Regions from separate parts of the Streptomyces sp. NPDC054863 genome, predicted to be linked through region 1. Evidence: riboswitches for the same ligand, from Rfam matches in the RefSeq annotation. Region 1 holds a riboswitch; the other holds the start of a gene.
The links. Region 1 has a riboswitch for S-adenosylmethionine ahead of thrC (threonine synthase). Riboswitches for the same ligand answer to the same signal wherever they lie in the genome.

Region 2: linked by a shared signal. The riboswitch ahead of ACWGIG_RS26140 (aminotransferase class V-fold PLP-dependent enzyme) and the one ahead of thrC (threonine synthase) in region 1 are both predicted to bind S-adenosylmethionine.

Annotation. Positions count from the first base shown of each region.
Region 1 is NZ_JBSGZD010000039.1:36,135-40,338, forward strand. Features, by position in the region: gene ACWGIG_RS10895 (MoaD/ThiS family protein) at 363-638, opposite strand; gene thrC (threonine synthase) at 682-1,992, opposite strand; SAM riboswitch class I at 2,007-2,134, opposite strand; gene ACWGIG_RS10905 (glucosyl-3-phosphoglycerate synthase) at 2,307-3,254, shown strand; gene ACWGIG_RS10910 (alpha,alpha-trehalose-phosphate synthase (UDP-forming)) at 3,338-4,204, shown strand, end outside.
Region 2 is NZ_JBSGZD010000178.1:5,688-9,891, forward strand. Features, by position in the region: gene qcrB (cytochrome bc1 complex cytochrome b subunit) at 1-553, shown strand, start outside; gene trpD (anthranilate phosphoribosyltransferase) at 709-1,773, shown strand; SAM riboswitch class IV at 1,871-1,988, shown strand; gene ACWGIG_RS26140 (aminotransferase class V-fold PLP-dependent enzyme) at 2,221-3,618, shown strand; gene ACWGIG_RS26145 (glycerate kinase family protein) at 3,579-4,204, opposite strand, start outside.

The DNA.
Region 1 (4,204 bases):
CACCCGCCGACAGGAACGCGGTAGGTGTGCGCCGAAGCGCGTCGACCGCGGCTGAATGTATCCGCCCAACTGCCCTCTGCAACAGGTCAATCGGACGAGAATTCTGCGCACGCCTGAACGCCCGGATCGGTCAACTACCGTGATTCCAGGGCAAGTCGGGCCGGACATAGTGTGCGCATCGGCGGCAAAAGGCTCGCGGGCGCGGCCCGCATCTTCTCTCGTTCTCATATGCGCGGGGCACAGGCGGAGAGCGGGGCTTCCCCTACTCTACCTCTTTCAACCATAGAGAATTGCCCCCTCCGCTTGTGAGCGGAGAGGGCAACTTGGGTGAACGGGAGGGCGGTTGACCGCCCCTCGCGGGATCAGCCGCCCGCGACGGCCGGGATGATCGAGACGCCCGCGCCGTCCGGCGTGGCCGTCTGGAGGCCGCTCTCGAAGCGCACGTCGTCGTCGTTCACGTACACGTTCACGAAGCGGCGCAGCTTGCCCTGGTCGTCCAGGACGCGGGCGGCGATGCCGGTGTGGTTCTTCTCCAGGTCGGCGATGACCTCGGACAGGGTGGCGCCCTCGGCGGTGACCTCGGACTCGCCGCCGGTGTACGTGCGGAGGATGGTGGGGATGCGGACCTTGACGCTCATGGTGTTCAGCCTTCCGTTGCGTACGTCGTACGGGTCGAGGGTGTCAGCGGGCCAGGCCGGCGTCGCGGAACGCGTCCAGGCTCGGCCGGATGGTCGCGGAGGGGCCCGTGGTCGGGGCCACCGCGTCCAGCGTCTTGAGACCGTCTCCCGTGTTGAGCACGACCGTGGTGAGCGTCGGGTCCAGCAGACCGGCCTCGATGAGCTTCTGCGTGACGCCGACGGTCACGCCGCCCGCGGTCTCCGCGAAGATGCCCTCGGTGCGGGCCAGGAGCTTGATCGCGTCGACGACCTGCTCGTCGTTCACGTCCTCGACGGCGCCGCCCGTACGGCGGGCGATGTCCAGGACGTACGGGCCGTCCGCCGGGTTGCCGATGGCCAGCGACTTGGCGATGGTGTTCGGCTTCTGCGGCTTCACGACGTCGTGACCGGCCTTGTACGCGGTGGAGACCGGCGAGCAGCCCTCCGCCTGGGCGCCGAAGATCTTGTACGGCCTGTCCTCGACGAGGCCGAGCCTGATCAGCTCCTGCAACCCCTTGTCGATCTTCGTGAGCTGCGAGCCCGAGGCGATCGGGATGACGATCTGGTCCGGCAGCCGCCAGCCGAGCTGCTCGCAGATCTCGTACGCGAGGGTCTTGGAACCCTCGCCGTAGTACGGGCGCAGGTTGACGTTGACGAAGCCCCAGCCCTCGCCGAGCGGGTCGCCGATGAGCTCGGAGCAGAAGCGGTTCACGTCGTCGTAGTTGCCCTCGATGCCGACGAGCTCGCCCCCGTACACGGCGGCCATGACGACCTTGCCCTGCTCCAGGTCGTGCGGGATGAACACGCAGGAGCGGAAGCCGGCCCGCGCGGCGGCGGCGCCGACCGCGCCGGCCAGGTTGCCGGTGGAGGAGCAGGAGAGCGTCGTGAAGCCGAAGGCACGGGCGGCCTCGACGGCGATGGCGACGACGCGGTCCTTGAAGGAGTGCGTCGGGTTGCCGGAGTCGTCCTTGACGTACAGACCGCCGGTGACGCCGAGCTCACGGGCCAGGTTGTCCGCCTTGACCAGCTTCGTGAAGCCGGGGTTCAGGCTGGGCTTGGTGGCCACGTCGGCGGGGACGGGCAGCAGCGGGGCGTAGCGCCAGATGTTCTCCGGGCCGGCCTCGATGCGCTTGCGCAGCTCCTCGGGGCTTCCGGTCGGGAGGTCGTACGCCACTTCCAGCGGGCCGAAACACAGCTGGCAGGCGAAGATCGGGCCGAGCTCGAAGCGCTCCCCGCACTCGCGGCAGGAGAGGGCGGCGGCGGGGCCGAGGTCTACGGGAGTGGTGTTCCGAGCGGCTTCGGCGGCCCGAGTGGCTTCGGTGGTCTGCACAGCCATGATGGCGAGGTCCTTCCTCATCTTCCCCGCGACGGCTTTCGCCACGAGACGGAATTGGCACCTTCCCGACCTGACCTCGCGGTCGTTCGGGGGGTTGCCGGGACTTCAACGGGCCGTTTCCCTCTGTCCCTCTGGATGAGCGCTATGACTCCGGGTGCCGTGCGTACGGCCCGGGTGTTTGTGTGCGTACAGACCCCGACATGCGACGGTCGTCCGCGTTGTTCAAGACTGTAACCGAACCCCCGGACGGGCGTGCCAGCCGTCCGGACCGCGAGATAGATCACAGATGTCTCCAGGACTGAGGAGTGACGGGCGTGCTGGAAGAGGTGGAGCGCTGGCTGAGCACGCGGTCCTGGACCGCCGCCGACCGCCCGCTGGAGCAGCTGCTCGCCGCCAAGGCCGCCCGTGGCCAGACCGTCAGCGTCGTCCTGCCCGCCCTGAACGAGGAGGCGACGGTCGGCCGCATCGTCGACACGATCCGCCGGGACCTGATGGGCCCCGGCGCACCCCTGGTGGACGAACTGGTGGTGATCGATTCCGGCTCGACCGACCACACGGCGAAGGAGGCCGCGGAGGCGGGCGCCCGGGTGGTGCACCGGGACGAGATCCTGCCGCGCGTTCCGGCCGTGCCCGGCAAGGGCGAGGTGCTCTGGCGGTCGCTCCTGGTGACCACGGGCGACGTCGTCTGCTTCGTGGACGCGGACCTGAAGGACTTCGACGCGTCGTTCGTGTCGGGCATCGTCGGCCCGCTGCTCACCGACCCCGGCGTGCACTTCGTGAAGGCGACGTACGACCGCCCGCTGGACGGGGCAGCCGGTCAGGGCGGCCGGGTCACCGAGCTGATGGCCCGCCCCCTCCTCAATCTCCACTGGCCCCAACTGGCCGGATTCGTACAGCCGTTGGGCGGGGAGTACGCGGTCCGCCGCTCCCTCCTGGAGCGGCTGCCCTTCCCCGTCGGATACGGGGTCGAGCTCGGCCTGCTCATCGACTCGCTCCACACGGTCGGGCTCGACGCGCTCGCCCAGGTGGACGTGGGCGTGCGCATCCACCGCCACCAGGACGGCCAGGCCCTGGGCCGGATGGCCGCCGCGATCTACCGCACGGCCCAGCTCCGGCTCTCCCGGGGCCATCTGATCCGCCCCGCACTCACCCAGTTCGAGCGCGTCGGCACCGCCTTCGTCCCCCGTACACACCCTGTGGACACGGAGGAGCGCCCGCCGATGCGGGAGATCGCGGAGTACGCGGAGCGGCACGCGGCCTGAATCGGCGGACCGCCGCCCGAATCATCGGCATGCCGCCCCGTACGCACGTTTGAGGGGATCGCGGACCGGCTAGGTTTCGCCACATGGCTTCCCAGTACGACCCTCCGCGGTCCCCCGCCGCCGCCCAGGTCCTCGTCGCGTCGAACCGCGGCCCGGTGACGTACGCCCTGGGCGACGACGGGGAGCTGACCGCCAAGCGCGGCGGCGGCGGCCTGGTCTCCGGGCTCTCCGCGATCGGCCCGGACGCGGACGCGCTGTGGGTGTGCTCCGCACTCGGCGAAGGAGACCGGGAGGCGGTGCGCCGCGGGGTCGGCGAGCCGGGTGTCCGCATGCTCGACATCGACGCGGACACGCACACGGCCGCGTACAACGGCATCTCGAACTCGGTCCTGTGGTTCGTCCACCACCTGCTCTACCAGACCCCGGTGGAGCCCGTCTTCGACGCGGAGTTCCGGCGCCGGTGGGCTGCGTACGAGGCCTACAACCTGGCCTTCGCCGAGGCCCTGGCCCAGTCGGCGGCCCCGAACGCCACCGTCCTCGTCCAGGACTACCACCTCTGCCTCGTCCCCGGGATGCTCCGCGCGCTCCGCCCCGACCTGCGCATCGGCCACTTCTCGCACACCCCGTGGGCCCCGGTCGACTACTTCCGGCTGCTTCCCGACGACATCGCCGAGCAGCTCCTGCGGGGCATTCTCGGCGCGGACCGGGCGGCCTTCCTCACCCGCCGCTGGGCGGACGCGTTCACGGCGTGCGCGCTGGAGATCCTCGGCGAGGAGGCCCTCGACGGCAAGCGGATCGGCGTCCACGGCCTCGGCGCCGACGCTGACTTCCTGCGCGAGCGCGCACACCGGCCGGACGTCGAGGAACGTCTGACCTCCCTCCGCGAGCAGGTCGGAGGCACCGACCGCCGCACGATCGTCCGCGTCGACCGCACCGAGCTCTCCAAGAAC
Region 2 (4,204 bases), on a different contig from region 1:
GGTCACCGGGGACAAGCGCGAGCACCACATCGCCCAGCGCCCGCGCAACAGCCCGACCCGCACCGGGTTCGGCGTCGCCTGGATCACGGTCTACTTCATCGGCCTCGTCGGCGGTGGAAACGACCTGTGGGCCACGCACTTCCACCTGTCGCTCAACTCGATCAGCTGGTTCGTGCGCATCGGCTTCTTCGCCGGTCCGGTGCTCGCGTTCATCATCACCAAGCGGATCTGCCTGGGGCTCCAGCGCAGGGACGCCGAGAAGGTGCTGCACGGACGTGAGTCCGGCATCATCAAGCGGCTGCCGCACGGTGAGTTCATCGAGGTGCACGAGCCCCTCAACCAGAACCAGCTGCACTCGCTCACGGCGCACGAGCAGTACGCGCCGGCCGAGATCGGTCCCGAGGTGGACGAGAACGGCGTCGAGCGCAAGGTGGGCGCCACCCAGAAGCTGCGCGCCAAGCTCAGCAAGGGCATGTACGGCGAGGGCAACCAGATCGCCAAGCCCACCGCCGAGGAGTACAAGGAGATCACCAGCGGCCACGGCCACCACTGATCACCTGAACCGGTCCTGAGCGGACCGTACTGTTCGCCACGGCAAGAGCCCCGTCCCGCACACCGGACGGGGCTCTTCGCCGTCCCCGGGGCTGGATAGGGTGTTCCCATCCCTTATCGGCTGCCCTTAGCGGCACGTGGACCCTGGAGCGGACCATGAACGTTGTGACCCCGGCTGGCGGCGACAGCGTGGCGGCCCGCGGCTGGCCGGGCATCCTGAACCTCCTGCTGCGCGGCGAGGACCTCGGCGCGGACGACACCGCCTGGGCGATGGACCGCATCATGACCGGCGAGGCCACCGACGCGCAGATCGCCGGCTTCGCGATCGCGCTGCGTGCCAAGGGCGAGACGGTCGAGGAAGTCACCGGGCTGGTACGGGCGATGTACGCCCACGCCCGCACCATCGAGGTGCCGGGCCCCAGCGTCGACATCGTCGGCACCGGCGGCGACCTCGCCAAGACCGTCAACATCTCCACCATGTCGGCCGTCGTCATCGCCGGTACGGGCGCCAAGGTCGTCAAGCACGGCAACCGGGCGGCGTCGTCGGCGAGCGGCTCGTCCGACGTGCTGGAGAAGCTCGGCGTCAATCTGGACCTGACGCCGCGCCGGGTGGTGGAGGTCGCCGAGGAGGCGGGCATCACCTTCTGCTTCGCCGTGAAGTTCCACCCCGCACTGCGGTACGCGGCCAAGGCCCGCAAGGAGCTCGGCACCCAGACCACCTTCAACATCCTGGGTCCGCTCACCAACCCGGCCCAGGTGCGCGCCCAGGCGGTCGGCGTGGCCGATGCCCGGATGGCACCGATCGTGGCCGGTGTCCTCGCCGGACGGGGGAACTCCGCACTCGTCTTCCGCGGCGACGACGGCCTCGACGAGCTGACCACCACCGCGACCTCGCGGGTCTGGATCGTCCGGGACGGGGCCGTCAGGGAAGAGGCCTTCGACCCGCGCGACGTGGGCCTGGAACTCGTCCCTGTGGAGGCGCTGCGCGGCGCGGACGCCTCGTACAACGCCGAGGTCGCCCGCAGGCTCCTGGCGGGGGAGAAGGGCCCGGTGCGGGACGCGGTGCTGCTCAACTCGGCGGCGGCGCTGGTCGCCCTGAACCCGGGCGGCGGCTCGCTGAACGAGGAGATCGCGGCCGGTATCGAACAGGCCCGCGAGTCCCTCGACTCCGGGAGCGCGCAGCGGGCGCTGGAGCGGTGGGTGGCGGCCAGCAACGCCTGAAAACCCCGCGGGAGACGACCCCGTGTGACGCAGAGCGCAGTCCAGGATCCGGACTGCGCTCTTGCGCGTTGTTGATCGTGTGGCAGGATGCTGCACAGGTCATGAGTGACAGCGACTACGGCCCCGGCCCGCTGTCCGGCAACCCTCCGTCCGTGGCGGGGTGCCCCGGGTGAAGACCAGGTCGTAGGCAGCGAGGTCTACGGCAAGCGCGGACCCCTGCGCACTCCTTTCGGAGTGGCGCGCCCCTGGGGTCCTGGTCCTCAAGGGAGCAGTCTCGTGAGCAAGCGAATGCGATAGGGCCCTTCGGCCCCGTTCCACCTTCACCTCCGTGCGGCCCTTTTCGGTGGCCGCGCGTTGAGGCAACTCCCGTACGGTGCACGGCTGTTGAGCCGTCGTACCCGCGGGCCTTCTGAAGCCGTTCCGCCTTGTCCTGCCAGGAGTTTCGCCATGTCTGCATCGCCCGTTGCCGCCGTTTCCGCCACCGCCGTTTCCGCCACCGAGTCCGCCGACCCCTGCTGCGGGGCGCCGCTGCCGGTCCTCGGCCGGGACGTGGCCGTGCCGCTCGTCACCGGCGGCGAGGTCGCGTACGCGGCCCTCGACTACGCGGCCAGCGCGCCGGCCCTGCAGCGGGTGTGGGACGACGTCGCCGCCTACGCCCCGTACTACGGCAGCGTGCACCGCGGCGCCGGGTACCTGTCGCAGCTCTCCACGGACCTCTTCGAGAACAGCCGGGTGACGGTCGCCGAGTTCCTCGACTGCCGCGAAGGCGACCAGGTGGTCTTCACGCGTTCGACGACCGACTCGCTGAACCTGCTGTCGGCCGTGCTGCCCGCCGACTGCCAGGTGTTCGTCTTCGAGACCGAACACCACGCGTCGCTGCTGCCCTGGCAGGACGCCCGCGTGACGTACCTGAACGCGCCGCGGACTCCGGCGCAGGCCGTCGAGACCCTGGAGCGCGCGCTCGCCGACCGCGACCCGTACGGCCCTGCGCTGGTGTGCGTCACTGGTGCCTCGAACGTCACCGGGGAGATCTGGCCGGTGAAGGAGCTGGCGGCTGCCGCCCACGCCCACGGTGCGCGGATCGTGCTCGACGCGGCGCAGCTGGCGCCCCACCACCCGGTCTCCGTAAGGGAGTTGGACGTCGACTGGGTCGCCTTCTCCGGGCACAAGCTGTACGCGCCGTTCGGCTCCGGTGTCCTCGCGGGCCGGTCCGACTGGCTGCAGGCGGCCGATCCTTACCTGGCCGGTGGCGGTGCGTCGAAGAAGGTCGCACGGCGTGCGGACGGCGGCGTGGACGTGGAGTGGCACACCACCGCTGCCCGGCACGAGGCCGGTTCGCCGAACGTGATCGGTGTGTACTCGATCGCCTCCGCCTGCAAGGCCCTCACCGAGGCAGGGTTCGACTCGCTGGTCGAGCGCGAGCAGGCACTGGTGCGCAAGGTGCGCGAGGGGCTCGCCGAGGTCGGGGCGGTGCAGGTGCTGTCGCTGTTCGGCGACGACGCGCCCCGGGTCGGCGTCATCTCGTTCGTGGTGGACGGCTGGAACAGCTCGCACTTCGCGGCGGCGCTCTCCGCCGAGTACGGAATCGGCGTACGGGACGGCCTGTTCTGCGCCCACCCGCTGGTCCGTACGCTGCTCGGCAGCGACCCGCAGGACCCGGGCGAGTGCGGTGCGCCCGAGGCCGAGCCGGGCGAGCGCTCTCTCAACGCGATCCGCGTCAGCTTCGGCGCGGGCACGCCGGACGAGCACGTGGAGCGTTTCGTACGGGCGGTCAAGGAGCTCGTCGAGAACGGCGCGCGGTGGAACTACCGCACCGAGGACGGGCGTTGCGTCCCGGCGGTCTGAGGCAGCCGTTCTCGTCGGCGGGCGGTGCGCGCGCCCAGCTGGATCATCCGCAGGGCCCGCTCGGTCGCGTCGGTGAGGAACTCGCCGCCCCGGCCGAGGGCCTCGGTCAGCGACACGGGTGCGGGCAGGATCGCACTGTAGGCGTCCGCGCCGACCGCCCTGATCTCGTGCGCGCCCTCGCCGATGGTGCCCGCCAGGACCAGTACCGGACGCCCCAACTCCCTTGATCTGCGCGCCACTTCGGCAGGGACCTTGCCGCGCGGGGTCTGGTGGTCCAGGGCACCCTCGGCGGTGATGACCAGGTCGGCGCGGGCGAGGCGGGCGTCCAGGTCGAGGTGGTCCAGGAGCACGTCGAAGCGGGGCAGGAGCCGGGCACCGAGTGCGGCGAGGCCCGCTCCGAGGCCGCCGGAAGCGCCGGTGCCGGGGCCGTGGCGCAGATCGGCGGTCGTGGCGAGGTCGCGCTCCAGGACGTACGCCCAGTGCTCCAGGCTCGTGGAGAGCGCCTCGACCTGCTGCGGGGTGGCCCCCTTCTGCGGGCCGAAGACGCGGGCGACGCCGTGCGGGCCGCACAGGATGTTGTGCGGGT